Regions from separate parts of the Nitratireductor sp. OM-1 genome, predicted to be linked through region 4. Evidence: predicted binding sites of a transcription regulator. Region 4 holds the regulator's gene; each other region holds the start of a gene.
What was found. The regulator LexA, encoded in region 4, represses DNA repair genes until DNA is damaged. The targets are predictions, from matches to a motif close to TGTTCNNNNTGTGTTCNG.
Positions count from the first base shown of each region.

Region 1: a site for LexA is predicted at 2,942-2,959, ahead of recA (recombinase RecA). Genes of this name have one in related genera too.
Region 2: a site for LexA is predicted at 5,654-5,671, ahead of uvrA (excinuclease ABC subunit UvrA). Genes of this name have one in related genera too.
Region 3: a site for LexA is predicted at 3,852-3,869, ahead of DEJ54_RS15935 (DNA polymerase IV). Genes of this name have one in related genera too.

Region 1 is NZ_CP029208.1:2,776,251-2,784,076, reverse strand. Features, by position in the region: gene alaS (alanine--tRNA ligase) at 1-1,597, opposite strand, end outside; gene recA (recombinase RecA) at 1,804-2,883, opposite strand; gene DEJ54_RS13320 (carbohydrate kinase family protein) at 3,119-4,069, shown strand; gene DEJ54_RS13315 (pseudouridine-5'-phosphate glycosidase) at 4,083-5,000, shown strand; gene DEJ54_RS13310 (OmpA family protein) at 5,087-5,746, opposite strand; gene DEJ54_RS13305 (GGDEF domain-containing protein) at 5,909-6,916, opposite strand; gene DEJ54_RS13300 (aldo/keto reductase) at 7,107-7,826, opposite strand, start outside.
Region 2 is NZ_CP029208.1:2,976,714-2,984,539, reverse strand. Features, by position in the region: gene DEJ54_RS14275 (SurA N-terminal domain-containing protein) at 1-273, shown strand, start outside; gene trpD (anthranilate phosphoribosyltransferase) at 282-1,313, shown strand; gene trpC (indole-3-glycerol phosphate synthase TrpC) at 1,303-2,118, shown strand; gene moaC (cyclic pyranopterin monophosphate synthase MoaC) at 2,123-2,617, shown strand; gene glp (gephyrin-like molybdotransferase Glp) at 2,620-3,828, shown strand; gene DEJ54_RS14250 (hypothetical protein) at 3,955-4,386, opposite strand; gene DEJ54_RS14245 (single-stranded DNA-binding protein) at 4,401-4,901, opposite strand; gene uvrA (excinuclease ABC subunit UvrA) at 5,841-7,826, shown strand, end outside.
Region 3 is NZ_CP029208.1:3,315,114-3,322,939, reverse strand. Features, by position in the region: gene dnaE (DNA polymerase III subunit alpha) at 1-225, shown strand, start outside; gene DEJ54_RS15945 (YjgN family protein) at 326-1,429, shown strand; gene DEJ54_RS15940 (M48 family metallopeptidase) at 1,487-2,509, shown strand; gene DEJ54_RS15935 (DNA polymerase IV) at 2,531-3,841, opposite strand; gene DEJ54_RS15930 (GNAT family N-acetyltransferase) at 3,955-4,530, shown strand; gene DEJ54_RS15925 (hypothetical protein) at 4,715-5,368, opposite strand; gene DEJ54_RS15920 (DUF3572 domain-containing protein) at 5,390-5,674, opposite strand; gene DEJ54_RS15915 (response regulator) at 5,900-6,271, shown strand; gene DEJ54_RS15910 (PleD family two-component system response regulator) at 6,314-7,678, shown strand.
Region 4 is NZ_CP029208.1:3,106,490-3,114,315, forward strand. Features, by position in the region: gene DEJ54_RS14845 (peptidylprolyl isomerase) at 1-412, opposite strand, end outside; gene DEJ54_RS14850 (peptidylprolyl isomerase) at 541-1,131, opposite strand; gene coaD (pantetheine-phosphate adenylyltransferase) at 1,150-1,650, opposite strand; gene DEJ54_RS23615 (hypothetical protein) at 1,871-2,005, shown strand; gene gyrA (DNA gyrase subunit A) at 2,054-4,921, opposite strand; gene DEJ54_RS14865 (MarC family protein) at 5,153-5,785, shown strand; gene lexA (transcriptional repressor LexA) at 5,872-6,594, shown strand; gene DEJ54_RS14875 (NAD(P)H-hydrate dehydratase) at 6,687-7,826, opposite strand, start outside.

The sequences.
Region 1 (7,826 bases), 330 kb from region 4:
GAACCAGCAGACCGTCGCCCTTCTTCTGGGTGTCGCCAATGGCGATGGAGAAGCCCTCTCCGGCAATCACGCCGGTGTCGCCCACCTGGCCACCGGACTCACCGTAGAACGGCGTCTGGTTGGTGACGACGATCACCTCGTCGCCATCGCTGGCGTGCTCGACCATCGCCCCATCGCGCACGAGAGCCGAAACCACGCCCTCGGCCTCTTCGGTTTCATAGCCGAGGAAGTCGCTGCCACCGGTCTTGTCCTTGACGGCGAACCAGACGGCCTCGGTTGCGGCCTCGCCGGAACCGGCCCAGTTGGCCCGCGCCTCGGCCTTCTGACGCTCCATCGCGTCATTGAAGCCGGTGAGATCGACATGGATGCCGCGCTGGCGCAGCGCATCCTGCGTCAGATCGAGCGGGAAGCCATAGGTGTCATAGAGTTTGAAGGCGGTCTCGCCATCGAGCCGGTCGCCCTCGTCCATGTCGCTGGTGGCGTCGGAGAGAAGCGTGAGACCGCGCGCGAGCGTCTTGCGGAAACGGGTTTCCTCGAGCTTGAGCGTTTCGGTGATGAGCGGCTCGCCGCGCACCAGCTCGGGATAGGCGCGGCCCATCTCGCGCACCAGCGCCGGCACGAGACGCCACATGAGCGGCTCCTTCGAACCGAGAAGCTGGGCGTGACGCATGGCGCGGCGCATGATGCGGCGCAGCACATAGCCGCGGCCTTCATTGGACGGCAGAACGCCATCGGCAATGAGGAAGCTCGCGGCGCGCAAATGGTCGGCGATGACCTTGTGGCTGGCATGCTGCGCGCCCTGCGCCTTGACGCCGGTGGCCTCTTCCGAAGCGTGGATCAGCGCGCGGAACAGGTCGATGTCGTAATTGTCATGCACGCCCTGCAGAACGGCTGCGACGCGCTCAAGCCCCATGCCCGTATCGATGGACGGACGCGGCAGGTTGACCCGCTCTTCCGGCGTCAGCTGCTCGAACTGCATGAAGACGAGATTCCAGATCTCGATGAAGCGGTCGCCATCCTCATCCGGGCTTCCGGGCGGACCGCCGGGGATGTCCTCGCCGTGATCGTAAAAAATTTCCGAGCACGGACCGCACGGGCCGGTATCGCCCATGGCCCAGAAATTGTCGTTGGTGGCGATGCGGATGATGCGCTCATCCGGCAGGCCGGCGATCTTCTTCCAGAACTCGGCTGCCTCGTCATCCGTGTGGTAGACGGTGACCAGAAGGCGCTTTGCATCGAGGCCGAATTCCCTGGTGACCAGGTTCCAGGCCAATTCGATGGCGCGGTCCTTGAAATAGTCGCCGAAGGAGAAATTGCCCATCATCTCGAAGAAGGTATGATGGCGGGCCGTGTAGCCGACATTGTCGAGATCGTTGTGCTTGCCGCCGGCGCGCACGCATTTCTGCGCCGTTACCGCGCGATCATAGGGCCGCGTTTCCAGACCGGTGAACACGTTCTTGAACGGCACCATGCCCGCATTGGTGAACATGAGGGTCGGATCGTTGCGCGGCACGAGCGGGCCGGAGGCCACGATCTCATGACCGTTTTTCTTGAAATAGTCGAGAAAGGTCGACCGGATGTCGTTGACGCCACTCATGTTTCAGCCTTTGCGAGAAGCCCGTCCAAGGGTGCGGGGAATAGAAGTCCGCCTTTTAACGCCAGCACCGGGACGTGTCCAGAAATCCCGTAAGCCAGCGCACATCATGCGGGCTTTACACAAAAAAACACCGCCGGCGAGCGGCGGTGTCTTGTCTTTCACAGTCAGCCAACGGTCACATCCGACAGTCGGCGTCACTCAAATTATCAATCGTCAGCGCCATCCTGGTCGCCGGGGCCGCCATCCTCAAGGAATTTTTCGGCGATGAGACCGGCATTCTGGCGCAGCGCCAGCTCGATCTCCTGCGCCGCCTCGGGATTGTCGCGCAGGAACTGCTTGGCGTTTTCACGCCCCTGCCCCAGACGCTGGGAATTGTAGGAGAACCATGCGCCCGACTTCTCGACGATCCCGGCCTTCACGCCAAGGTCGACCAGCTCGCCGGTCTTGGACACGCCCTCGCCATACATGATGTCGAACTCGACCTGCTTGAAGGGCGGAGCCATCTTGTTCTTCACCACCTTGATGCGGGTCTGGTTGCCGACCACTTCGTCACGGTCCTTGACGGAGCCGATGCGGCGAATGTCGAGACGGACCGAGGAGTAGAATTTCAGCGCGTTACCGCCCGTCGTCGTCTCGGGCGAGCCGAACATCACACCGATCTTCATGCGGATCTGGTTGATGAAGATGACCATGGTCTTGGAGCGCGAAATGGAAGCGGTGAGCTTGCGCAGCGCCTGGCTCATCAGGCGGGCCTGCATGCCTGGCAGGGAATCGCCCATCTCGCCTTCGATTTCGGCCCGCGGCGTCAGCGCGGCGACCGAGTCGACCACGATCACGTCGAGCGCGCCGGAGCGCACCAGCGTGTCACAGATCTCAAGCGCCTGCTCGCCCGTGTCGGGCTGCGAAATGAGAAGGTTTTCCAGATCGACGCCCAGTTTGCGGGCATAGACCGGATCGAGCGCATGCTCGGCGTCGATGAAGCCGCAAATGCCGCCCTTCTTCTGCGCCTCGGCCACCGTGTGCAGCGCGAGTGTCGTCTTACCGGAGCTTTCCGGGCCATAAATCTCGATAATACGGCCGCGCGGCAGACCGCCCACGCCCAGAGCAATATCGAGGCCCAGAGACCCGGTGGAGATGGTCTCGATCTCGACCACCTGATCGTTGGCGCCGAGCCGCATGATCGAGCCCTTGCCGAAGGACCGTTCAATCTGCGATAGCGCCGCGTCCAGAGCCTTGGTTTTGTCCACCGAATTATCCTCTACAAGCCGCAATGAATTCTGAGCCATGATACAACACCCCTTCGAGGTCAATGGAGGCGGTTCCGCCAAATCCGCGATGATTATCTGTACCTCTTTTGTTCTACTTTTGCAATAGGCACCAAAATATTGAAAAACATAGACAAACCAGATTTGTTCTATTTTTGTACGCGCAACAACATGCCGGACAGCCTCTCTGCCGCTCAGGAAGGCCGTGGCGGCGAAGGGGATTGCGGGGGCGCATTTCGATTCGCGGGAGAGCGCCATGAACGCGGATAAAACCCCTCGCCTGCTGGCCATTGGCGGCGCGCATCCGGACCGGCGCGGACGCCTTAATGCGCCGCACATTCCCGCCACATCCAACCCCGGACGGATGAGCGAAGAAGTGGGCGGCGGCATCTTCAATGCGGCGCGCATCGCGAGCCGACGCGGCGCTGCGGTGTCGCTCATGTCTCTTCGTGGCGGCGATGCAGCCGGCAGCGCCGTGGCGCGCGCCATCGAGGATGCGGGCTTTGAGGACCTCTCCGCCACGTTTCTCGACCGCGCGACGCCCAGCTATACGGCGATCCTCGACCATGATGGCGAGCTGATCACCGGGTTCGCGGACATGGCGCTTTACGATACGGCCTTTCCCAAACAGATGCGCCGCTCGAAGGCGCGGCATGCCGCCGAACAGGCCGATGCGATCCTGTGCGACGCCAACATGCCTGAAGATGCGGTGGCCAGACTTGCGGAGATCCGGGCCGGCGCGCCGCTCTACGCCATCGCGGTCTCGCCCGCAAAGGCGGGGCGGCTGACCGCCAGTTTTCCGCAGATCGCCGTTCTCTTCATGAATGTGCGCGAGGCGCGCAGCCTTGCAGGCCTTGATGACGAGGCCGCCCTTCCCCGCGCCATCGAGGCGCTGCGCGCGCTTGGCCTAAGCGCCGGCGTGATCACCGGGGGTGGCGGATCGGTCATGATTTTCACCCCCGAAGGGCTGTGGCAGATAACGCCGCCGCGGATCGATGAGATCGTGGACGTGACCGGTGCCGGCGATGCGCTGACCGGCGCGACGCTGACGGCGCTGATGCGCGGAACGCCCTTGCCGCAGGCCGTGCGCGAGGGCGTCGCGGCGTCCGGACTTGTGATCGCCAGCGCCTCGGCAGCGCCGGAATTCGACGATACCGCCTTCCATGCGGCGCTTGAGCGGGTGCCCGCGCCGCAACCAGTTTCATAAAGGAGCCTCCCCCGTGCAGTCCAAGAACATTATCGACATCCACGCGCCCGTCGCCGAAGCCCTTGCCGCCGGCAAGCCGGTGGTGGCTCTGGAAAGCACCATCATCACCCATGGCATGCCGTGGCCGCGCAACAATGAGATGGCGAGCGACGTGGAGGCTCTGATCCGTGAAGAAGGTGCTGTTCCCGCCACCATCGCCGTGATCGACGGGCGGCTGAAGGTCGGCCTTTCCGACCATGAGCGCGAGGCGCTGGCGCAGGCCAAGGATCCGATGAAGCTGTCGCGCGCCGACCTCGCCTTCGCCATTGCCGAAGGCAAGAGCGGCGGCACCACGGTGGCCGCGACCATGATTGCCGCGCAGATGGCCGGCATCCCGGTTTTCGCCACCGGCGGCATTGGCGGCGTTCACAAGGGCGCGGAGACGAGCTTCGACATTTCCGCCGATCTGGACGAGTTGGCCCAGACGCCGGTGATCGTCGTTTCGGCTGGCCCCAAGGCCATTCTCGACACGGAAAAGACGCTCGAGGTTCTGGAGACGCGCGGCGTGCCGGTCGTGGCCTATGGCACCGACACGATGCCGGCTTTCTGGTCGCGCCAGTCGCCCTACACCGCGCCGCTGCGGCTCGACACGGCCGAGGCGATTGCCCGTTTCCAGGCAACGCGCAGGGCGCTTGGCATCGACGGCGGAATGCTGATTGCCAACCCGGTTCCGGCGGATGAGGAAATCGCTGCCGACGTGATGGCCGGATACATCGCCACCGCCCAGAAGGAGGCGACCGAAAAGGGCATTTCGGGCAAGGATGTGACGCCGTTCCTGCTGGCCCGCATTCTGGAGCTGACCGATGGCGCAAGCCTCACCACCAACATTGCGCTGGTGAAGAACAATGCCCGCCTTGCCGCGCGGATCGCTGCCGCCATCGCCGCCGGCTGACCGCGCGACCTTATAACGGACACGAAAAAAGCCGCCGGCGATGCGCCGGCGGCTTTTCTTTTTGCGTATGACCGCTGTGTGCTCGATCAGGCGCCGGTGAGCGGCGACAGACGGATTTCCACGCGACGGTTCTGTGCGCGGCCTTCCGGCGTTGCGTTGGACGCAATCGGCTGGCTCTCGCCACGACCGATGACCGCGAAGCGCTGGCTGGCCGCGCCCTGCGAGATCAGGTAGCTGGCAACTGAGCTGGCGCGACGCTGCGACAGGTCCATGTTGTAGCTCGGGCTGCCGGTGGAATCGGTGAAGCCGAACACGTCGACGAGGGTGCGGTTGTACTTGTTGAGCACCAGCGCCACCGAATTCAGCGTGGAGTAGAACGCCGGCTGGATGGTCGACGAATCGGTTGCGAAGGTGATGTTCGACGGCATGTTGAGGATGATGTAGTCGCCCTGACGGGTGACGCTCACGCCCGTGCCCTGAAGCTGGCCGCGAAGCTGCGCTTCCTGCTGGTCCATATAGGAGCCAATGGCGCCGCCGGCGAGCGCACCGATGCCGGCGCCGATCAGCGCATTGCGGCGGTCATCGCCACCAGCCAGAAGTCCAATGCCCGCACCCGCCAGCGCGCCGAGCCCTGCGCCGCCGGCCGTGTTGGAGATCTTCTGCTGACCGGTATACGGGTCTGTGCTGGTCACGCAGCCGGCGGCAAAGCCCGCCACGAGCGCAACAGCGATGGATTTCTTCAACATGGTCAGTATCCTCACTTGAATGGAAAGCAGCGACATGAATCGCGCGCAAATCGCCCCTTGCCTCTCCGTTTAGCACAGATCGGTTGGAATTCGACGTCTTACCCGTCAAAGTGTAGGCAAAATTTAACAAAATGCGTGCGGCGCAATGCCTGGACTTAACCCTCAGTCCTGCCTGTAAAGAAGCCAGTTCTTCGTGAACTTCCCCTTGGGGATCCGCGAGAAGAGCGTTGCCCGGTTTCGACCGTCGACTTTCGACGCGTAAAGCGCCTGATCGGCCTTTGCGTAGAGCTCTTCGGCATCGCCGGCGTCTGCCGCCATGCACACGCCGAGCGAGATGTGGATGGGGCCGTAATTGCGAACGCCGGCCCCGATGACGAACTCCGCCTTTTCCACGGCGAGACGTATGGCTTCTGCAACCTTCATGGTCGCTTCTTCCGATAACCCCTCGACAATAATGGCGAATTCCTCGCCGCCGGTGCGCGCAACGAAGCAGTCTGTGGTCGACTGTGTCTTGAGGATCTGTGCAACGCCCTGAAGAATCCGGTCGCCCACCGGATGACCATAGTGATCGTTGAACGCCTTGAAGCCATCAATGTCTGCAAGGATCAGCGCGTGGAACATGACCGAGCGCTGGTCGTCATAGACATCCGCCATGCGCTTGTCGAAGGCACGCCGGTTCCAGATCCTGGTCAGCGGATCGGTGTCGGCGAGCTTCTTGTACTGGGCGAGCTTGGTGCGCATCTCTTCCAGCTCGTTGGACTTCTCCTCCATCGCCTGGCTGATCTGCCGCCCCTGCTGGATCGTGGTCTCGGTGGCGGCCGCCATGATGCCGACGATCTTGCGCAGAATGTCGTGCGAGAGATCGCGCCCGCTCAGGCCATTGGAGGTCTGATCGAGAATGACGCCGAATTTTTCCAGCGAACTGCGCTCGCGCCCCAGAAGCGAGAGAATGTCCTGCGCACGGGCTGCGATCTGCTCCTGTGCGCTCTCGACAACTGCCTGTCGCTTGTTCTGGGTGAAATATTTCAGGGAAAGCTTGTCCAGCGCTTCCTGCGTGGGACGGCCGTTCAGCGCCTCGAACTCGCGCACGAGATCGCGGTTGGAGCCGGTGAACACCTCATAGAAAATCTCGTAGTTGCGCGGCAGACCGCTAACCCCCATGCGACGCATGGAACTTGCGATCGTGCTGGCAATATCGGTGGGCCCCTTTCCCGGGACGTCTGACACCTGCAACATACGCCGTCCACCTTCCCCCAAAGGCATGTTGTCTCTCGCCGCGCGGACGCGTGACCGACGACAACCGCAAGTAAACTATTCAAGACCAGCTAACGCAGGGTTAACCCGTTGCGCAAGGCCGTATTCAGGCCATATCCCAGACCGGTGAGAAGTCATAATCGCATATGCGATAGCCGCGTTTACGCAGTGCGGAAACGGCAACCATTTCTTCACCGCTCAACGCGAAGTCGAAAATGCCTGCATTCTCGATCAGGCGATCCGGATTGGTGGTGCGGGGAATGGCAACGACGCCTTCCTGCTGGACATGCCAGCGAAGCACGATCTGCGCCGGGGTCTTGCCATGACGCGCGGCTGCATCGGCAATTGCAGGCTGTGCGAAAAGATCGCCACCACGCGACAGCGGACAATAGGAGACCATGGCCATGCCAGCGTCGCGGCATGCCTGATACACCTTCTCCTGATCGAGATAGGGGTGATACTCCACCTGATTGGCCACCAGCGGCGCATCCGACAGGCGCACGGCCTCGGCAAGAAGCGCGGTCGGGAAATTGGAAACGCCGATATGGCGGGCAAGCCCGCTCTCACGCACACGGTTGAGCGCCGCAATGCTTTCGGACAGAGCGACATCGGGGTTCGGCCAGTGAATGAGCAAGAGGTCGACATGGCCGAGACCGAGCCGCGCACAGCTCTCTTCTGCAGACCGTTCGAGGTCGCCAGCGCCGATATTGGTCCACCAGACCTTGGTGGTGACGAAAATTTCTTCGCGCGCGAGCCCCGATGCGCGCAGGCCGGCGCCCACGGCTTCCTCGTTCTCATAAGCCGCTGCGGTGTCGATGTGCCGGTA
Region 2 (7,826 bases), 130 kb from region 4:
CTTGGCCAGGCCGGTGTTGCGGCGGTGTTCTCCGTTCCGCGCGATGGCAGCGGCGTGTTTGCCAACCCGGCCGGCGACGGACAGGTTCTGTTCCGCGTCACCGAGGTCTTCGAGCCGGCGAGCGCGACGGCGGAGAGCATTCCCGAAAACCAGCGCGACGCCATGCGCACCGGGCTTGCCGACGATCTTCTCGACCAGATGGTTGCACGCCTGCAGGGCAAGCATCCGGTGACCGTGAACCGGGCTGCAATGCAGGAAGCCCTTAGCTTCTGAGGCCGACGATGAAGGCATTCAAAACCTATATCGCCAAGGCAGCCTCGGGCGAGCCGCTGAGTTTTGACGATGCGCGCGAGGCGTTCGACATCATGATGTCGGGCAATGCGACACCGAGCCAGATCGGCGGCTTTCTGATGGCGCTGCGCGTGCGTGGCGAGACCGTTGAGGAAATCTCGGGTGCAGTCGCCACCATGCGCGACAAGATGCTGACAGTCACCGCGCCGGAAGATGCCGTGGACATCGTCGGCACGGGTGGCGACGCCTCCGGCTCCTACAATGTGTCCACCTGCTCGGCCTTTATCGTGGCGGGCGCGGGCGTTCCCGTCGCCAAACACGGCAACCGGGCGCTTTCCTCTCGCTCGGGCGCTGCCGACACGCTGGCGGCCCTCGGCATCAATATCGAGCTTGGGCCGAACGAGATCGCGGACTGCATCCGCGAAGCCGGCCTCGGCTTCATGTTCGCGCCGGCACATCACTCCGCCATGCGCCATGTGGGCCCGTCGCGGGTTGAGCTTGGCACGCGGACGATCTTCAACCTGCTCGGCCCCCTGTCGAACCCGGCTGGCGTGCGCCGCCAGCTCATCGGCGTTTTTGCGCCGGAATGGGTGGGACCGATTGCCGAGGTGCTGAAGCAGCTTGGAACGGAAACCGCCTGGGTGGTGCATGGCGCGGGTCTTGACGAACTGACCACCGCCGGAACCACGCAGGTCGCCGCGCTCGAAGACGGCCAGATCCGCCATTTCGAGATCACGCCGGAGGATGTTGGCCTCAAGCGCGTGACCATGGCCGACCTGAAGGGCGGCGAGGCAGACTACAATGCGCGCGCGCTCAGGGCCGTTCTCGAAGGCGAAAAGAACGCCTATCGCGACATCTCGGTTCTGAATTCCGGCGCTGCGCTGGTCGTGGCCGGACGCGCCAAGACCCTGAAAGACGGCATCAAACTGGCGGCGGAATCGCTCGACCGCGGACAGGCTCTGGCAACGCTGGAACGCCTCATCGAAGTTTCCAACAGGGGCACGAACAGCGATGACGACTGACATTCTGCGCAAGATCGAGGCCTACAAGCGCGAGGAAATCGCCGCCGCGAAGACGGCCTGCCCGCTGCCTGAACTGGTGGCGCGCGCCCGCGACGTGGAAGCGCCGCGCGGCTTCGGTGATGCGCTGTTGTCCAGGCAAGAGCGCGGGCGCTTCGGCCTGATCGCCGAGATCAAGAAGGCGAGCCCCTCGCGCGGCCTGATTCGTGCGGATTTCGACCCGCCGCGACTGGCTTCCGCCTATGAGGATGGCGGAGCGGCCTGCCTTTCGGTTCTGACCGACGGCCCGTCCTTTCAGGGTGCGCCCGCCTATCTGGAACAGGCGCGCGCCGCCTGCGGTCTGCCGGCGCTGCGCAAGGATTTCCTGTTCGAGCCCTATCAGGTATACGAGGCCCGCAGCTGGGGTGCCGATGCGATCCTGATCATCATGGCGAGCCTGACGGATGACGAAGCCCGCGCGCTTGAAGAGACGGCGCTGGAACTGGGCATGGATTCACTGATCGAGGTGCATGACGAGCGCGAGCTGGAACGCGCGCTGGAGCTTTCCTCGACGCTGATCGGCATCAACAATCGCGACCTGCGCACCTTCGAGACAAGTCTTGAAACAAGTGAGCGGCTGGCCCCGCGTGTGCCCGAAGACCGCCTGGTGATCGGCGAGAGCGGCATCTTCACCAATGACGACTGCCGGCGGCTGGCGCGTGCGGGCATGAACACCTTCCTGGTGGGCGAAAGCCTGATGCGGCAGGATGATGTGACCGCTGCCACGCGCACGCTTCTGGGGCTCGACGCCGCCAAACTTGCGGGCTGAGCCGATGAGCGAGAAAGCGGCAGGCCTGACCCATATCGGCGCTTCCGGCGAAGCGCATATGGTCGATGTGAGCGGCAAGCAGGAAACCAGCCGGGAAGCGCTGGCGGAAGGCGCTGTGGTGATGAAGGCGGAAACGCTGGAAGCCATTCTGGCGGGCAATGCCAAGAAGGGCGACGTTCTGGCAACCGCGCGTATCGCAGGCATCATGGCCGCCAAGAAGACGCATGATCTCATTCCCCTTTGCCACCCGCTGGCGCTCTCGAAAGTGGTGGTGGACATCGAGCCCGACCACGAACTGCCGGGGCTCAGGGTGACGGCGCGTGTGCGCGTGACGGGACAGACGGGCGTGGAGATGGAGGCGCTTACCGCTGCCTCGGTCGCCTGCCTGACGATCTATGACATGGCCAAGGCGCTGGACAAGGGCATGGTGCTCGACGGCATCCGCCTTCTTGAGAAGACGGGTGGAAAATCCGGCGACTGGCGCGTAGCGGAGAACTGACCATGAGCCTTTTGCCGGTGGATGAAGCGCTGGAGCGCATTCTCGAGGGCGTGAAAGCACTACCCGGCGAAACGGTGTCCATTGAAGAAGCCGACGATCGGGTTCTGGCAGCACCGCTCGCCGCCACCCGCACACAGCCGCCCTTCGACGCTTCGGCCATGGACGGCTATGCCGTTCGCGCCGCCAATGTGGCGACGCCGCGCGCAATGCCGCTGAAGCTTATTGGAGAATCTGCCGCGGGCAGCCGGTATCACGGCGCAGTGGCCGACGGCGAGGCCGTGCGGATCTTCACCGGCGCGCCGGTGCCCGAGGGTGCGGACACGATACTCATTCAGGAAAATGCGGATATTCTGGACGATGGCCGGATCGAGGCGACCGATACCGTCGCTGCCGGACGCCATATCCGCCGCGCAGGGCTCGATTTTCAAAAGGGCGACAGCGTTCTCGAACAGGGACGACGGCTCGGACCTGCGGGAATAGGCCTGGCGGCTGCGGCAGGCCATGCAACGCTTGATGTGACGCAGCGCCCGCTGGTGGCGGTGATCGCCACGGGCGACGAGCTGGTGCGGCCGGGCAAGCCCTGTGGCCCGGACCAGATCGTTGCATCCAACGGCTTTGCCATCGGCGCTCTGGCGCGCAGGGAAGGCGCGCGCATTCTCGATCTCGGCATCATCCCCGACGACAGCGCGGCGATCTCCGACGCGGTGCGCAGTGCCGCTGCCGCCGGTGCGCATGTTCTGGTGACGCTTGGCGGCGCTTCGGTCGGTGCGCGCGATCTGGTGCGGCAAGCGCTGCTCGATGCGGGCATGTCGCTTGATTTCTGGAAAATCGCCATGCGCCCCGGCAAACCGCTGATGTTCGGGCGGCTGGGTGACATGCGTGTGCTTGGCCTGCCTGGCAACCCGGTTTCCAGCCTCGTCTGCGCGCATCTGTTTCTGCGTCCGCTTATTGCCCGGCTTGGCCAGCGCAGCTATGCGCCGGATCTGCGCTCGGCTGTTCTGGCAAAGGCGCTGCGGGCAAACGATGAACGTCGCGACTATGTTCGCGCCTCGGTGGCGCCTGGCTCCGAAGGGCTGATCGCCACGCCGTTCACGCTGCAGGATTCCTCCATGCTGACCACGCTGGCCGCATCCAATGCACTGATCGTGCGCGAGCCCGGCTCGCCGGCAGCTGAAGAAGGCGATCGCTGCCGTGTTCTGATGCTCGGGTGAGTGCTTCGCACCCGACGGTTACAGCCAGAGGTGCTGAGAACTCCGGTGGATCGTCGCCAGCACACCGATCCAACCCGGCTTGCCATTCTGCACGATGTCAGCCCGCTGCGCTTAAGAGAGCAGGCATTAACCGCCATCGCCTTCGCGCCCGGGGATTGCGACGCGCATGATGCGACCGCCAAGCCCGTGCACGGTGTCGTGCGCACGCACAGTCACATGACCGAGCCCCCCTGGCAGCGCGACACCTGAAAGGCTGCGCGTAAAAGGCTGTTCATTCACATGTGGGTGGAGAAGCGTTCGGGAGGCGATGACCCTGCCAGCGTCATCCAGCACATCCCAGCGGTCTGCATAGTGATCCCAGCCCTCGTCCCCATGCTCGACCGTCACGTCGAAGCGATGGGCTCCATCACCGTCAGCAATGATTTCGACCGCGACAACATCCGCTTCACCGGCACTCACCGGCGATGGCGCAAGGGCCGTCGCCACCGCAAAAAAGAAAAGCCCGGCAGGCCTGCTCAGACACGGTGCGGTCGAAGCGGCTCTGCCGGGCTTTTTCATGCGATTGTTCCGCCTCAGAACGGAATTTCGTCGTCGAGGTTCTGCGAGTAACCGCCACCGCCGCCACCGCTGCTGCCACCGGTATCGGCGGGACCGGACTGGCCGAAATCGGAGCTGCGACCACCGCCGCCGCCATAACCGACCTGGTTGTCACCGCCCTGCCCGCGCGTGTCGAGCATCTGCAGTTCGCCACGGAACTTCTGCAGAACGATTTCCGTCGTGTAGCGGTCCTGACCGTTCTGGTCGGTCCATTTGCGCGTCTGGAGCTGGCCCTCGACGTAAACCTTGGCGCCCTTCTTCAGATACTGTTCCGCCACCTTGGCAAGATTGTCGTTGAAGATCACGACATTGTGCCACTCGGTGCGCTCGCGCCGCTCGCCGGACTGGCGATCACGCCAGGTTTCCGAGGTCGCGATGCGGATGTTGACCACCGGATCACCGGAGTTGAGCCGGCGGATTTCCGGGTCTGCACCCAGATTTCCCACCAGAATGACCTTGTTGACGCTGCCCGCCATAACGCTTCTCCACGCTTATCCGAAATCTGCCGCGCACTTTATCGCAAGCAGGGCTGGCGCGCGCTCTCCCGCTGCCCCTGCTCCGGTCTCGTCCACAGCTCATTTGTTCCTCTTATGTTCGCACCTGACGGAATGCCTGTCAATGAGCCCCTTCCGGGGAGCGCAGAAAGGCGCAACAGAAACAGGAAAAGCCCCGCCGCTATTCTTCAAGCGCGCGGGGCTTCGGGTCTTCTGACCCTCCGTACCGGGAGTGGTTTACCGGTAATCATCAGGCAGGACGGGTTTCACCGTCCCTGTCTTCAAAGAGATTAGATTTTCGTGGGGCAGCCAGCCGCCAGCGTTGTCGTGCCTGCCGACGAAAAAGGTTCTGCGGTGCAGTGCCCTCAATCGCCATGGACCGCGTCGGGAACGCAAGATCGTACGAGACGGTAATGCGCTCAGGACCGATCAGCCAGCTGTGGCTTCGCGCGAGAGGCGAAGCCCGATAAATCGGTCAGGTGGAGTCATGCCTCCCTCCTTCTTCGCGTTACGAGGCTTTGCTCGGTGTCAGCGTGCTCAAGCAACCATGCGCGCCCGAAGCGCCCACCGGCGCGGTTTCAAGGGCGGCCAACAGCCACGAGCACTGACGAAAATGATACTGCGCCTTTGGTTAATGGCGGTCAAGGCGATGCGGCGGCGCAGGCGAAAATGTGATCTTCTGTAACGGATGCTCACGAGAGCCAGCCCGGCGCAGGATGATCGTGTCAGGAGCGTGTTCGATATTTGTTCTTTTCCCTTGCTCTTTTTTTTAAAACGAGGGACAACCCCCGCAACGTCGAAACGCCCTCGTCTGTCAGCGGGCCGCGCGGCCCATCGACATTTGCGGCGCGTTTCCTACATGAAGCATGGTCCGGCATGCTGCCGGCCACACCAGATAAATGAGACAGGCAGCGACGGGGCATGCCAGAACACAAGTCCATCACCATTCGCGGCGCGCGCGAGCACAATCTCAAGAATGTCGATCTCGACCTTCCGCGCGAAAAGCTGATCGTCATGACCGGCCTGTCGGGCTCGGGCAAGTCTTCGCTCGCCTTCGACACGATCTATGCCGAAGGTCAGCGGCGCTATGTCGAAAGCCTTTCGGCCTATGCGCGCCAGTTCCTGGAAATGATGCAGAAGCCGGATGTCGACCAGATCGACGGGCTTTCGCCAGCCATTTCCATCGAGCAGAAGACCACGTCGAAGAATCCCCGCTCCACCGTCGGCACGGTGACGGAGATCTACGACTATATGCGCCTTCTCTTCGCGCGTGTGGGCGTGCCCTATTCGCCGGCGACCGGCCTTCCCATCGAGAGCCAGACCGTGAGCCAGATGGTGGACCGGGTGATGGCGCTGGAGGAAGGCACACGCCTTTACATTCTCGCCCCCATCGTGCGTGGGCGCAAAGGCGAGTACCGCAAAGAGATGGCGGAGCTTCAGAAAAAGGGCTTTCAGCGCGTGAAGGTGGACGGCGTCTTCTACGAGATCGCCGATGTGCCCGCGCTCGACAAGAAGTACAAGCACGACATCGATGTGGTGGTGGACCGCGTCGTGGTGCGCGCCGATCTGGCGACACGCCTGGCGGATTCGCTTGAAACCTGCCTGAAGCTCGCCGAGGGGCTGGCTGTCGCTGAGTTTGCCGACAAGCCTCTTTCAGAAGGCGCGACCGCCAAGGGCGGCGGCGCAAACAAATCGAAGAACGAGACGCATGAGCGCATCGTTTTCTCCGAGAAATTCGCCTGTCCGGTCTCCGGCTTCACCATTCCGGAGATCGAGCCGCGTCTCTTCTCGTTCAACAATCCGGCCGGCGCCTGCCCCACCTGTGACGGTCTGGGTAGCCAGCGCGCCATCGACCCCAATCTCGTGGTGCCGGACGACAATGCGATCCTGCGCGAAGGCGCCATCGCGCCCTGGGCCAAATCCACTTCGCCCTACTATCTGCAGACGCTGGAAGCGCTTGGCCGCGAATTTGGCTTCAAGGTGGGCGACCGCTGGCGCGATCTGCCGGACGATGGCAAGGACGCGATCCTGAACGGCACCGGCGATAGGAAAATCGTCTTCGACTACGATGACGGCCTGCGCAGCTACCGCACCACCAAGCCTTTCGAGGGTGTCGTGGTCAATCTTCAGCGGCGCTGGAAAGAGACGGAATCGGCCTGGATGCGCGAGGAGATCGAGCGCTACATGTCGGCCCATCCCTGCCCCGCCTGTGATGGTCACCGGCTGAAGCCCGAAGCGCTCGCCGTCAAGATCGACGGTCTGCATATCGGCCAGGTCACGGGCATGTCGATCAGCAAGGCCGGCGCATGGTTCGAGGAACTGCCGGAGCATCTGAACGACAAGCAGAACGAAATCGCGGTGCGCATCCTCAAGGAGATCCGCGAGCGGCTGCGCTTCCTCAACGATGTCGGGCTGGAATATCTGACCCTGTCGCGCAATTCGGGCACGCTGTCGGGCGGCGAAAGCCAGCGCATTCGTCTGGCCTCGCAGATCGGCTCCGGTCTGACGGGCGTGCTCTATGTTCTGGACGAACCCTCCATTGGCCTGCACCAGCGCGACAATGACCGCCTGCTGGCGACGCTCAGACATCTGCGCGATCTCGGCAACACGGTGATCGTGGTGGAACACGACGAGGACGCCATTCTGACCGCCGACTATGTGGTCGATATCGGCCCGGCAGCCGGTGTTCATGGCGGACAGATCATCGCCGAAGGCACGCCGCAGGAAATCATGGCCAATCCGGCCTCGGTCACCGGCAAATATCTCACCGGCGAGATGGCAATCCCGATGCCGGAGCAGCGCCGTGAAATCTCCAAGAAGCGGCGCATTCGCGTCGTGGGCGCGCGCGGCAACAATCTGAAAAACGTGACGGCGGATGTGCCGCTTGGCACGTTTGCCTGCGTCACC
Region 3 (7,826 bases), 210 kb from region 4:
CGGATGCAGAAGGCGCTGCGCATCTATCTGCGCGACCCCAAGCCGCTGGCCGCCATCTCCTCGCAGCTGACCCAGCGCGGCGACGCGCAGGTGAGCCTCGTCGTCATCAAGGAAGGCGGGCAGGGCGAGATCGAGGTCGGGTTACCCAACCGCTACCGTATCTCGCCGCAGGTTGCAGCCGCCATGCGGGCGGTGCCAGGCGTTGTGGAGGTTGAACTTGTTTAGGCGTTGCGCCACAAGGTGAGCGCAGCAACTTCTGGTCGTTTTTGCAAATTTCCGCGATCAGGGATTTTTCATTATTTTTTAGTTTTGGGGCCTGTTTTTCATGAATTACGTTGAGACGGCGGCGGAAAGCCGCCAAACGCCTGTGCATCTTCCGTTTTCCTTCACCGGGCGCGCTTCTGAGTATTTTGGTATCTGGATCGTCAATCTGTTCCTGTCGATCATCACGCTCGGCATTTACACTGCCTGGGCGAAGGTGCGCCGGTTGCGCTATTTTTATGGAAACAGCTGGCTCGACGGGCACAATTTCGAATACCACGCGCGGCCCACCAGAATCCTGATCGGGCGCATCATCGTGGTGGCCTTTCTGCTTGCCTACAATGTGCTGATCAGTGTTTCGCCATTCTTCGGGCTGCTCATCATTCCTTATCTGATTGCCTTTCCGTGGCTTCTGAACAAGTCGATGGCCTTCAACGCACGGATGACCAGCTATCGCAATGTGCGGCTGAATTTCCGCGGGACCTATTGGGGCGCATTTTTCGCCTTCGTGATCATGCCGGTGGTCGCCCTTGTATCCGCAGGGCTTCTTGCTCCCGTGGCTTCGAAATTGGCACGCAACTATCTCGGTCGCCATCTGGGCTATGGATCGACCCGCTTTGAAACGCAGGCGCCGCTCACCGCGCTTTACGGAAATCTGGGAGTGACGGTTATCTTCATCGGGCTTGTCCTGATGGTTTTCGTCGGAGGGGGCTTCCTGATCGGTTTCGGCGTTGTCTCGGCGGGAAACACGCTTCGGCTCGGTCAGGATGAGCTATTCGATGTCTTCAATTATGGATCGATGGCCGGCATCCTGACTGGCGCTTCCATCGGTGCCTATATTGCGCTGGCGCTTGCCTATCTCTTCTATGAGGCCGGTGTGCGCAATATCGCCTACAATCACACCGTGCTTGATGGCCAGCACCGTTTCACATCACGTGTGGGGCGGCTCCGCTATGTCTGGATTCTGGTCTCAAACCTGTTCGCCACCATTTTGACGCTTGGCCTCTTGCGGCCGTGGGCCGCAGTGCGCAGCTGGCGCTATCTGGTGGTCAGCACTGGTGTGTTTGCGGTCGGCCCGCTTGACGATTTCGTCGATGAAGCCGCACCGGAGGGCAATGTCGGCGCGGCCGAGTTCTTCGATATCGAAGGCATCGATTTCGGACTTTGAGGGCTTGCGCCATTCTCCAGACCTGCATGGTCGATTGCGTCGAAACAGGGATAGGCCATGATTGAGGGACGTTACTTCCCACCCGGTTCCTCGCGTGTCGTGGCGGCCAACCTTTCCGGCGTTCCGGAACGGCTGGTGCTGCGTCTTGCCGATGAAACGGAGGCGCTGGAGCCGGTAATCGCTTCCGTCTCCGACCCGGTTGCCGGTGTGCCGCGCAAGATCACCTTTGCCGATGGCGGTGTTTTCGAAGCCCCGCTTGGTGCCGATGTGGACGGCTTCCTGAAGACGGGTGGCAGCTTCTTCGCGCGGCTGATGCGTCTTGAGGGACATCTGGGCTTCGTGGCGGCTGCCGCCGTGGTGACGATGGGGCTCATCTTCGTCGTCTACCGGTTTGGCGTCCCGCTTCTGGCTTCGGGGGCCGCGCTGGTGACGCCGCAGCCCATCATTGTCGCGATGGACCGGGGAACGCTTGAGACGGTGGATCGCACCGTGTTCTCCCCCTCGGAACTTGCCGAAGAGCGCCAGAGGGCGCTGCACGACATGTTCGATGAACTGGCGCAGATCGCAGGCGATGATGGACCCGCGCTGAGACTGGAACTGCGGCAGGGCGGCATGATAGGCGCGAATGCGCTGGCGCTGCCGGGCGGCACGATCATTGTTACGGACGAACTGGTCGGGCTTGCCCGGTCTGACGACGAGATTGCCGGCGTCATCGCCCATGAGATCGGCCATGTGCGCGAGCGGCACTCGCTGCAGCAGATCTATCGCGTTCTGGGCATTGGTTTCATGGTGGGGCTGATCGGTGGTGATGCGAGCCAGTTGGTCGATGATGTGATCGTGCAGGCAAGCGCTCTGCAGACCCTTGTCTATTCGCGTGAGTTCGAGACCCATGCCGATCTCTACAGTGTCGGGCTGATGGCGAAGGCGGGCCGCGATCCGTTGGCTTTTGTGGGGCTTCTGGACCGTGTGGTTGAGGACGCTGGCGGTTCCGATGAGACTGGCTGGTTCTCCACGCATCCAGATACGAAGGATCGGCGTGACGCGGTTCGGCAGCGTGTTGATGAGCTTCGCGGCCAGTAGGGCAGGCCCCAAGCAGCTGGCTCAATCCTCGCCGTCGCGCTGCGGGCGCGCAACTTTGGAGCGCCCGAACGTATAGCCGGTCTCGACAGCCTGTTTGCCGAATTTTTCGCGCAGGCTGTCAATGGCTCCCTCGGCGAGTGCGCGCTTGTGGGAAAGCCCGTCGACAAGGTCTTGCGGATCGGCCCTGCCGGCGTCGGTCAGGTCGCTGACACCGATGCCAAGAAGGCGAAAGCGGGTGCCGTCCACCTCCCGTTTCAGGAGTTCCAGCCCTGTGTGAAAGATGCGGTCGGCGAGCCGTGTCGGGTCTCCGAGCTGCCGGTTGCGGGTGCGCAGCCGGAAGTCGGCGGTTTTGAGTTTCAGAACGACGGTTCGGCCGGCAATGTCGGCTTCCTTAAGCCGGGCGGAAACCCGCTCGGACAACGCGCGCAGGACCGGCACCAGATCCTCCATCCGGGACAGATCCGTGTTGAACGTGGTTTCAGACGAAACGCTTTTTGCTTCACTGCGCGGTTTCACGCCACGTTCATCCATGCCGCGCGAAAGGTGATAGAGCCGGTCGCCCATCGTGCCGTAACGCCGCATCAGCTCGTTGCGCTCCATGGTTTGAAGCTGACCGATGGTGCGGATGCCATCCTTGCCGAGCGTGGCGGCAAAGGCCTTGCCGACGCCCCAGATGAGCGTGACGGGTTGTTTCTGAAGAAAACTGACGGCCTCTTCCTGACCGATCACGGAAAAGCCGCGCGGCTTGTCCAGGTCTGAAGCGACTTTGGCCAAGAACTTGCAGTAGGAGAGGCCGACCGAAACGGTGATGCCGATTTCCTCTTCCACCTGCCGCGCGAAGCGGGCGAGCACCATGGCCGCCGGCGCGCCATGCAGCTTTTCCGTGCCGGCGAGATCGAGAAAGGCTTCGTCGATGGACAGCGGCTCGACCATAGGGGTGAGCGCCTCCATCATCGAGCGCACCTGGCGGCCGACCCTTGAATATTTCTCCATGTCCGGCTTGACCACGACAGCCTCGGGGCATGCTTCGAGCGCCTTGAACATGGGCATGGCGGAGCGAACGCCGTGGATGCGGGCGATGTAGCAGGCGGTGGAGACGACACCGCGTTTGCCGCCACCAATGATGACGGGCCTGTCGCGAAGGGCCGGGTTGTCCCGCTTCTCCACCGATGCGTAGAAGGCATCGCAGTCGACATGCGCGAGAGACAGGCGGTCAAGCTCGGCATGGGCGAGCATGCGCGGGCTCCCGCATGACCGGCAACGCCGCGATGCGGTGTTCGCCGGGGTCAGGCAATCGCGGCAAATGCCATGCGGGAGGGCGTTGACAGGCATGATCGATCATGTGAACATAAAGTGAACATGCATCTTACTTGAAACGCCGTCATGGCACAAGCTGCGGTATGGAGGAGGCCGGGTTGCCAGAAGCCGGGTTGCAAGAGGTCAGGGTGGACTATCGGATCGCGCCCCTGACGCCGGATTTGTGGTCGGCATTCGAGGATTTGTTTGGCAGGCAGGGCGCCTGTTATGGTTGCTGGTGCACGCATTTTCGTCTGCCACCGGCGGTGCGGCGACAAAACGACCGCGAGAGCAACAGGGATCACATCAAGGCGCGGATTGCAGCCGGCCCGCCTCCGGGGCTCTTGCTCATGGATGGCGCGCAGGCGGATGGCTGGATGCAGATCGGGCCGCGCGCCGACATTCCCGAATGGAACAACAAGGGGCGTGTCTCCGCGCCACTGGAAGAGGGCGAGGAGCGTGAGGACGGAATCTGGGCGATCTCGTGCTTCTTCCTGCGAAGCTCGGCGCGCCGAAAGGGACTGTCTCACGCGCTCGTTGCCGCCGGTATCGATTTTGCCCGGCAAAATGGCGCGCGCCTGCTGGAAGCCTGCCCGATCACCCGGTCGAACGACAAGCGTTCCATCGGCCTGTTCGTGGGGTCGACGCGGGTCTTTGAAAAGGCCGGGTTCCAGACGGTCGCCGAGCGCAAGGCGGGGCGGCCGCTGATGCGGTTTTCGCTTTGAGCGTGTGATGCTGTGATGCGCTTTGGTTCTGGCCGGGCGCGACGTTGTCTTTGCCAGGCCCGGCAGGTGCGGTGTGAACCTTTAGAGCGTTGCTGACGAAAAAAGGTTCACCGGTAATGCGCTATCTTATTGATTTTGCATAATTCCAGCCGCAAAGCCGGTTTCCACTTTTGTTGGAGTTTCTCTAGATTTGCAGTGAGCGGGCGATCTTCTCCCCGGCCTCTTTCCAGTGTTCCACCGCCGTTACGCCCTCGGGGATCGGCGGCATCAGCGTGCGCACGGAATTGTCGGCCATCAGGTGGAAGAGATGCGCGTCCTCCACCGTGTCGCGCACCGAGACGAGGTTGTAATACATGTCGTCGACGAAGGCGACGGGACGCTGGTGCTTGCCGCGCAGGCGCTGGATGGCCGGGCCCTTGGCGCGCTCGGTCGTGAGCAGCGGATAGTGCATTTCCAGCTGGTCGAGCAGGGTGCGGCGCGTCTGCCGGTAGCGGTGGGGCATGGCGGTCAGGAGCACCACCTGGCTTGCTTTCGAAAGCCGTGCAATGGTTTCGGAGGCGTCTTCGGCCAGCGCCTGCCAGTCATGCTGGACCTCGAAAAACGCATCGACGAGCTGCGCCACGGTTTCATTGCTCACGCGGTCTCCGGAGGCGAGGTCGGTGACGTTTCCGTTGAGGCCGAAGCTCTCGAGCTTCAGCTCGAAGCCGCGCGTGCGCAGATATTCCGGAAACGGCCGGATGAATTCCAGGATCACGTCGTCCACATCGAGCACCAGCAGGGGATCGCTGCTGAGCGATAATTCGTCAATTTGCCGGGAGGTTTCCGGATCGATCGTCATGTTTGTGCCGTCCAAATCGTGTCAGGGCTGAATGTCGTAAGATGTGTTGCCATGGGGCAGGGCGGCTGGCGCGCGCGCAACCCGCTCGGGCGCGATGCCGCTTTCTTCGCAAAAGCGCAGCACTGTCGGCTCATGCGCCAGCACGAACTGCAGAACACCCGCCAGAAAACCCGGTTCGGCGGCGGCAGCGCGGATCTGGTGGGCCTCGATGCCGGTCAGCGACAGGAAGCGCGGCAGAAGTTCGCCGTCTGCCGCAATGAAGGCCAGGGCGGACACGGCAATGGTTTCGGCTTCCTCGCGTTGCATGGTTCATCCTCAATATAGGGTGTTTGGCCCGCTGCTGCATTTTCAACACGTGAATTGCGCGCAAAACCAAGGCCGTTATGCTGGAAGACTACGATTCGCAGGCGTCCATTACCGATTCATAAATCAAATCGTGCAAGGGTGGCGTCTGAAATTTCGGTGTATCGCACATCGCGGTCGGCAACCGGCGGTCTGCTGTTACGGCGGAGTTGAGTGGGACGGGGTTTGATGTCGAAGAAAGTCATGATCGTCGAAGACAATGAGCTCAACATGAAGCTCTTTCGCGATCTCATTGAGGCAAGCGGTTATGAGACAGTGCGTACGCGCGACGGGCTGCATGCGCTTGATCTTGCGCGTGAGCATCGGCCTGACCTCATCCTGATGGACATCCAGCTGCCGGAGGTTTCCGGTCTGGAAGTCACCAAATGGCTCAAGCAGGATGACGATCTGCACACGATCCCGGTCATCGCGGTCACGGCCTTTGCGATGAAGGGCGATGAGGAGCGGATCCGCCAGGGCGGATGCGAGGCTTACATTTCCAAGCCGATCTCCGTGCCGAGCTTCATCGAAACGATCAAATCCTATCTCGGAGACGCCTGATGCTGCACCCGGCCTCTCCAGTATTCATCTGAGGAGCCGACCATGACCGCGCGCATCCTTGTCGTCGATGATGTCCCTTCCAATGTGAAGCTGCTCGAAAGCCGGCTTCTGGCCGAGTATTTCGAGGTGGTCTGCGCGCATAGTGGCGCAGAGGCGCTGAAGATCTGCGCGGACGGCAAGGTGGATGTCGTGCTTTTGGACGTGATGATGCCGGAGCTCGATGGGTTCGAGGTGTGCCGCCGGCTGAAGGCCGATCCGGCTACGCAGCACATTCCCGTCATCATGGTCACCTCCCTTGAAGAGACGGCGGATCGCATCAGGGGGCTTGAAGCCGGTGCGGATGATTTTCTCTCGAAGCCGGTCAATGATCTGCAGCTTGTGACGCGCGTGAAAAGTCTGGTGCGGCTGAAAATGCTGACGGATGAATTGCGCCTGCGCACCGTGACGGCGCGCAATGCCGGTTTTGACGATGGTATTGAAGAGGAGCGTCGTGCTGCGCCCTCCATTCTGTTGATCGATGAAGACGCGCAGTCTTCTGCAACCATCGCCAACATGCTGCGTGATGGCTACAGGGTTGATGTCGAGGATGACCCGCAGGCCGGTCTGTTCCGCGCCGCCGATGGCAGCTACGAGTGCATTCTCGTCACATCTGCTTACACGACTTACGATCCGCTGCGGCTGTGTGCACAATTACGGGCGCTGGATCGCACGCGGCTTCTGCCGGTCATGCTGGTGGCCGACAAGGGCGACGATGCGATGATCGCGCGGGCTCTCGAACTCGGCGTGAACGACTATATCGTGCGCCCGGTGGATCAACAGGAACTCATGGCGCGCCTGCGCACGCAGCTGCGCCGCAAACGCTACAATGACCGTCTGCGCTCCAGCGTGAGCGAGAGCTTCCAGATGGCCGTGACCGACCCGCTGACGGGGCTTCACAACCGACGCTATCTGGACACGCATCTGCCGAGGCTGCTTGCCCGGTCCGCCGCGCGCGGGCGGCCTCTCTCGGTGATGATGGCCGATATCGACTGCTTCAAGGCCATCAATGACAGCTGGGGGCATCAGGGCGGCGACGATGTGCTGCGCGAATTCGCCGACCGGCTCCGCCAGAACATTCGTGGCATTGATCTCATCTGCCGTTTTGGCGGTGAGGAATTTGTTGTGGTGATGCCGGATACCCCGCTTGATGTTGCGGAGACCGTGGCCGAGCGTCTTCGTGTCGCCATTGCCAGCGACCCGTTCACGGTCGACGGTGGCAAGAATGCGATTGCGGTGACGACCAGTGTGGGCGTTGTGGCCACCGCCGGCGCGCATGACGACCCGGCCACTCTGCTCAAACGTGTCGACCTGGCCCTGTATGATGCCAAGAATGCAGGGCGCAATTGCGTGGTGGCTCCCGCCGCGTGAGGTGGCGTGCTGCGGTCTTTTGATAAAATTTATTGTGTAAAACTGTCGCAGTTTGAGCGCTCGCGCCCTTAAACTTGACTGTAGTAATCATGTTTTTTCCGTGGCGGATAACGGTTTGCCGCGGTCTGAGGCATTGCCCAGTGGTTTT
Region 4 (7,826 bases):
GCTTGATCTTGTCGATGCTGTCCATGCCTTCGACCACCTGGCCCCAGGCCGAGTACTGACGGTCCAGCCACGGAGCCTTGTCGAAGCAGATGAAGAACTGCGAGTTGGCGGAATTCGGGTTCTGCGAACGGGCCATCGAGCAGGTGCCGCGCTCATGCGCCGTGTTGGAGAACTCGGCCTTGAGGTCCGGCTTGTCGGAACCGCCCATGCCGGTGCCCGTCGGGTCGCCGGTCTGCGCCATGAAACCGTCGATCACGCGGTGGAACACGATGCCGTCGTAGAAGTTCTCACGGGCCAGTTCCTTGATGCGCTTCACATGCTCGGGCGCAACGTCCGGGAAGAGCTGGATCACGACCTTGCCCTTGGTCGTCTCCATCACGATCGCGTTTTCCGGATCCTTGATATCAGCCATTTTTGTACCTTTCTTATATCGACGCGGTTAGAGCGTTTGCGCTTTTCGTTGAATCGAGAAAACGCTCTAATGCATTGGTTTTGCGCAGTTCCGGACGGAAAAAAGTTCCCGCTTTTCCTGGAACTGCTTTAATTCGCGCTGTCGCTCGCCATGCGTGCTTTCAGAACCTTGTCCGGGTTCTGCACCATGCCGTTTCTTGCGGAATCACCCTTCTTGATCTTGTCGACCAGCTCCATGCCCGATTCGACCTCGCCGATCACGGTATATTGGCCGTTGAGGTGGGAGGCGGGCGCAAACATGATGAAGAACTGGGAATTTGCGGAATTCGGATCCTGCGAGCGGGCCATGCCGACCGTGCCGCGCGCAAAGTCTGCATCGGAGAACTCAGCGGGAAGATCGGGCTTTTCCGAACCACCGGTGCCAACCAGACGCGCATCGAAACCATCTTCCACGTCGCCGAACTGGACATCGCCGGTCTGCGCCATGAAGCCATCGATCACGCGATGGAACGCGACATTGTCGTAAGCGCCTTCGGCCACCAGAGCCTTGATCTGTTCGACATGCTTGGGAGCCAGGTCAGGCCGCAGTCCGATGGTGACATCGCCGTTCTTGAGCGTGAGAATCACCGTGTTTTCGGGTTCGGCTGCAGAAGCAACGCCAAGACCGATCATGAGTGCACCGGCCACGAGCGCAGACGAGGCAAGCTTGCGAAGCTGCATGAAACTCTCCTTTTGGTTTCAGGCGGGGAATTTGGCTTTGAGCGCTTCCAGAACAACGGAAGGAACGAATGGCGCTATATTTCCGCCCATGGAAGCGATCTGCCGTACAAGTGTGGCGGTAATTGTGCGCACGGAAGGACTTGCCGGCAAAAAAACAGTCTGCAGGTCGGGCGCCATGGTTTCATTCATGCCCGCCATCTGCATTTCATAATCGAGATCGGTGCCATCGCGCAGGCCGCGGATCATGATCGATGCGCCATGCTCGCGCGCCGCATCGATGACCAGCCCGTCAAACGCGACGACCTCAATGCGCCCGGCATCGTCGCCAAGCTCGGCCAGCGCAGAGCGCTGGATCAGAGCGACGCGCTCCTCATAGGAAAAAAGCGGCTTCTTGCCCGGGTGAAGGCCGATCCCGACGACAATGCGGTCAGATACCGTGAGCGCGCCCTTGAGCACATCCAGGTGGCCATTTGTCAGTGGATCGAAGGACCCGGCATAAAAGGCTGTTCGTTCGGTCATGGCGTGCTTTTATCCGTCTTGCCGGGCGATGGCAATTCAGCAATCACGCCACGGCAGCCCCGTCGGGCACAACGCCGCAGAGCGCATGAACGAGGCATGAACGCCCCATTCAAGAACGGTTCGAACCAGTTGGGCTAGTCAGGACACCAATGGCAGGGAGAGCGCCAGCCATGAAACCAAATGGCGTCTCTCTTCGTTAACAGGCCAAAGGAGACAAGCCATGCTTATCTTTACGCTCGCTGCCGCAATGACCGTCGCCATGCTGATCGCAACGGCGGTCGGCCTTCATGAAGAGGCCAACCGCATCAAGCTGGAAAACCGCGTGCGCAACACGGGCCATAGCCGCCTGCGTTAAAGGGCAGGAACGGACCCCTGCCCCTTACGTTTGGAAGAAGGCTGCCGATTATTCGGCAGCGCCCTCGCCGCCAGAAGCACCGTCTTCGCCAGCGCCATTGTCGGCATCAGTGTCAGAACCAGTGTCGGGCGTTTCCGCGTTGGCGGCAGGAGCATCCCCCGCCTCGGCTGCGGCTTCTCCGTCCAGCGCTTCCATCTCTTCTTCTTCGGCCTGCGTATCGGAAATACGCTCAACCGAAACGACCTTCTCGCCCTTGGCCGTGTTGAAGATGGTCACGCCCTTGGTGGCGCGGCTTGCGATGCGGATGCCACCGACCGGAACGCGGATGACCTGACCGGCATTGGAAACCAGCATGATCTGGTCTTCCTGCTCGACCGGGAACGCCGCGATGAGCGGACCGATCTCGCCGGTTTTGGAGACATCGGTGGCGCGAATGCCCTTGCCGCCACGTCCGGTGACACGGAAGTCGTAGCTGGACGAGCGCTTGCCATAGCCGAACTCGCTGACGGTCAGAACCATCTGCTCGCGCGCCTGAAGCTCTTCGAAGCGCTCCGTGGAGAGGCTTTCCTCCTCACCGACATCCTCGTTGGTGAGCGCCACTTCCTCTTCTTCACCCGAAGCCTGACGCCGCTCGGCCGCGGCCTGCTTGAGATAGGCAGCGCGTTCGGACGGGCTCGCCTCCACATGGGCCAGGATGGCCATGGAAATGACCCGGTCGCCCTCGGCCAGATTGATGCCGCGCACGCCAATCGAGTTGCGTCCGGCAAAGACGCGCACATCGGTGACGCAGAAGCGGATACACTGCCCCGAAGCCGCCGTCAGCAGAACGTCGTCGTCTTCGGTACAGGTGAAGACGCCGAGGATCTCGTCGCTCGGATCATCCAGCTTCATGGCGATCTTGCCATTGCGGTTGACCTGAACGAAATCCGACAGCTTGTTGCGCCGCACCGTGCCGCGCGTGGTGGCGAACATGACGTCCAGCGCGCCCCAGCTCTCTTCATCCTCCGGAAGCGGCATGATCGTGGTGATGCTCTCGCCCTCTTCGAGCGGCAGCATGTTGCGCAGGAACTTGCCAACCGATTGCGGCGTACCGACCGGCAGACGCCAGACCTTCTCCTTGTAGACAATGCCACGCGAGGAGAAGAACAGGATCGGCGTGTGGGTGTTGGCGACGAAGAGCTGGGTGACGAAATCCTCGTCCTTGGTCGACATGCCCGAGCGGCCCTTGCCGCCACGCGCCTGCGCCCGGTAGATCGAAAGCGGCACGCGCTTGATGTAGCCCTTGCGCGTGACCGTAACAACCATGTCCTCACGCTGGATCAGATCCTCATCGTCGAGATCTGCGCCACCTTCGGTGATCTCGGTGCGGCGCGGCGTGCCGAACTCGTCGCGCACGCCGATGAGCTCGTCCTTGACGATCTGCTGAATGCGGGCGCGCGAAGACAGGATCTCGAGGAAATCCGCAATCTCCACACCGATCTTGTTCAATTCGTCGGCAATCTCGTCGCGTCCGAGCGCGGTCAGGCGCTGGAGACGCAGCTCGAGGATCGAACGCGCCTGTTCTTCGGACAGATTGTAGGTGCCATCCTCATTGATGCGGTGACGCGGATCGTCGATCAGCAGGATCAGCGCTTCCACATCGGAGGCCGGCCAGCGGCGCTCCATCAACTGTTCGCGCGCGGTCTGCGGATCGGGCGCGTGACGGATGAGCTTGATCACCTCGTCGATATTGGCAACGGCAATCGCCAGGCCGACGAGGACGTGCGCGCGCTCGCGCGCCTTGCGCAGCAGGTACTTGGTGCGCCGGCTGACCACTTCCTCGCGGAAGTAGACAAAGGCCTGGAGCAGATCAAGAAGGTTCATCTGTTCCGGCTTGCCGCCGTTGAGCGCCACCATGTTGGCGCCAAAGGAGGTCTGAAGCGGCGTGAAGCGATAAAGCTGGTTCAGCACCACATCGGCCACGGCGTCGCGCTTCAGCTCGACCACGACGCGGTAACCCTGACGGTCACTCTCGTCGCGAATGTCGGAAATGCCTTCAATGCGCTTGTCGCGGACCAGCTCGGCCATCTTTTCGATCATCGACGCCTTGTTCACCTGATAGGGAACTTCGGTGATGATGATGGCTTCGCGATCATTGCGCGCCGGCTCGATCGAGACCTTGCCGCGCATGAGGATCGAGCCGCGGCCCGTCTCATAGGCGCTGCGAATGCCCGAACGGCCGAGAATCAGGCCGCCGGTCGGGAAATCGGGACCGGGAATGATCTCCTGCAACTGCGGCAGGCCGAGTGCGGGGTTCTCGATCAGCGCCACGCAGCCATTGATGACTTCGACCAGATTGTGCGGCGGAATATTTGTCGCCATGCCGACGGCGATACCACCCGAACCATTGACCAGAAGGTTCGGATAGCGCGCCGGAAGCACGCGCGGCTCGCTGGAGGAGCCGTCATAGGTGTCCTGAAAATCGACCGTGTCCTTGTCGATGTCTTCCAGAAGCTCATGCGCGCCCTTGGTGAGACGCGACTCGGTGTAACGCATTGCCGCCGGCGGATCGCCGTCGATGGAGCCGAAATTGCCCTGCCCGTCGACCAGCGGCAGGCGCATGGACCAGTTCTGCGCCATACGCACCAGGGCGTCGTAGATGGCGGCATCGCCGTGCGGGTGATACTTACCCATCACGTCGGCAACAGGACGGGCCGATTTCACATATTTGCGGTTCCAGTGGTAACCGCTCTCATGGGATGCATAGAGAATGCGCCGATGCACCGGCTTCAGACCATCGCGTGCATCCGGCAGGGCGCGGCTCACGATCACGCTCATCGCATAATCGAGATAAGAGCGCTGCATCTCCTCGACAATGGAAATCGGCTCGATTTCGTCGGGCTCGCCCGATCCGTTCGGCGTCGTCTGGTCAGTCAAAACGTGTCACATTCTTAATGAGGAATCACATACTCTTTATATATGAGCCGTCAGCGATTCTCCAATTGAGCATCCGTTTTTGATGACGGAAATCCAACGCAATTTCAGGCGCATACGAACCTCCTGGGGATGAGCGCCTTGACAAATTGTCGCAGGAAGCGAGCCTGCGTGAAGAATGAGGGCTTTTCCCTCGCATCCAAGCTGGGCTAGAGAGGCCGCAAGGAGAACCCGATGCCTGGTTACGATACCGTTTTCAACGCCTTCGTCACATTGCTGGTAACCGTCGACCCGCCAGGGCTTGCGCCGCTCTTTCTGGCGCTGACAGCAGGCATGAACCGCTCGGAGCGCAATCAGGTGGCCGTGCGCGCAGCCATCATCGGATTCGCCGTTCTGGCCCTGTTCGGCGTCGCTGGCAGCGTCATTCTGGCCGTGTTCGGCATCACGCTTCCCGCCTTCCGCGTGGCGGGCGGCCTGCTTCTGTTCTTCATCGCCTTTGAGATGATCTTCGAGCGCCGCCAGGAGCGCCATGAGAAGAGCGCCGAGCGCGCGATCACGCGCGACATGATCCGCAACATCGCCGCCTTCCCGCTGGCCATTCCGCTGATCGCGGGTCCCGGCGCCATCTCGGCAACCGTGCTTCTTTCGGGCGAGTTCAATTCGATCCTTGGCACCATCGCGCTGCTCGGCATCCTGCTTGGAACAATCCTCCTCACCTATGCCGTTTTCACGCTGGCGGAGCGCGTGGACCGCTTTCTGGGCGAAACGGGACGCTCCATCCTGACGCGCCTCCTGGGCGTCATTCTGGCAGCCCTCGCGGTCCAGTTCGTGGCAGACGGAGCCAAGGCGCTTTTCGCCGCGCCATAAGCGCTGCAACCGGACGGTTGCGGAACACAACTGGAACATATAGAGTATGTTCTGGTTTTGTTTTTAACTGATTCTCGGTGGCGCCCATGCTGACCCGCAAGCAGCACGAACTTCTTCTGTTCATCCATGAACGACTGAAGGAGACCGGAATCCCGCCCTCCTTCGATGAAATGAAGGAGGCGCTCGACCTCGCCTCCAAGTCCGGCATTCACCGGCTGATCACGGCTCTGGAGGAGCGCGGCTTCATTCGCCGGCTCCCGAACAGGGCGCGTGCGCTGGAGGTTCTGCGGCTTCCCGATTCCATCGCGCCCGGCCTCAATTCCGCCGCGCGCGGCTTTTCGCCAAGCGTCATCGAGGGCAGCCTCGGCAAGACGCCCGCGCCAGCGGCCTCCAAGCCTGCCGCCAGCAATGATGACGCGCTTTCCGGCGTCGTCTCCGTGCCTGTCATGGGCCGCATCGCTGCCGGTGTCCCCATCGACGCCATTCAGCACCAGACCCATTCCATCGCGGTTCCGCCGGACATGCTGACCGGTGGCGATCACTACGCGCTTGAGGTCAAGGGCGACTCGATGATCGATGCGGGCATTTTCGATGGCGACACGGTGATCATCCGCGAGACGCAGACCGCCAATCCCGGCGAGATCGTCGTGGCGCTGGTGGATCAGGAAGAGGCAACGCTGAAGCGCTTCCGCCGCAAGGGCGCATCGATTGCCCTTGAAGCGGCCAATCCGGCTTACGAAACCCGTATCTTCGGCCCCGACCGCGTCAAGGTGCAGGGTCGCCTCGTCGGCCTGATGCGCCGCTACTGAGTTTAAGACTATCCGGGGCGGCTTCAGGCATGCCCCGGCTCCGATGCCATCCGGCATCCAGAATGCGCGCTCTTTTCAAGCTCCGCGTCGGTTCAGCTAACATCGTCCGGGAAGAGCGCCTGGAAGACATGCGGAAGCATCTCGGGCAGATCCTCCGCAATCAGGCCCCGGCCGAACATCCCGCCAGCCTCTGCATGCAGCCACACGCCGGCCGATGCCGCCTCGAAGACCGGCATGCCCTGCGCCAGAAGGCTGGCCACAATCCCGCACAGAACATCGCCAGAGCCCGCCGTCGCCAGGAAACGCGATCCGTTGGTGTTGATCGCGGCGCGCCCGTCCGGGCAGGCGACGACCGTGTCCGCCCCCTTCAGGATGATCACCGCTCCTGAGCGCTCTGCCGCTGCGCGCGCACGCTCCACCTTGGACATGGAAGCGTCAGCCGCAAGGTCGCCAAAGAGCCGCGCGAACTCTCCTTCATGCGGCGTCAGCACGGTCGCTATGACGGAACTTCTCACGGCCTCGAAGAGCGTATCGGGCGTATCGGCAAAGGCGGTGATGGCGTCGGCATCCAGCACCAGCCCTTTCAGCCCTTCATCGCGCTCCAGAAAGCCCAGCGCGAAGCTGCGCGTGCGCTCGCCTGTACCGGCTGCCGGACCGAGAACGGCGGCTGTCGGTTTTCGCTCATCGAGGAAGGCGATGAGTTCATCCACCGCCTCCGCCTTGCGCAGCATGATCGAGGTCAGGTGCATCGCGTTCACCGACAGGGCGTTTGCAGGCGAAAGCACCGTCACGGCCCCTGCCCCGGCGCGCGCCGCGCCACGCGCGGCAAGCCGCGCTGCACCAGTGGATGCGCCACCGCCCGAAACGACGGCCACATGACCACGCACATATTTATGCGCATCGATCTCCACCGCCGGCACGCCGTCGCGCCAGAGCGCCGGACCATTCTCCCAGAGGGCGATATCCATTGATGCAAGCGCCATCTCGGCAATGCCGATATCGGCCACGACCAGCTCGCCGCACAGGCGTCGACCGGGCATGAGCAGATGCCCCGGCTTTTTGCGGAAAAACGTGACGGTCAGGTCCGCATCGAAGCAGCTTCCCAGCGGTTTGCCCGTGAGCCCCGAAAGACCGGACGGAAGATCGACGGCAACCACCGGGACGCCCGCAGCAGCAACCCGCTCGATGAGTTCGGCCTCGATGCCCTCAACTGGCTTTGAAAGCCCGGCGCC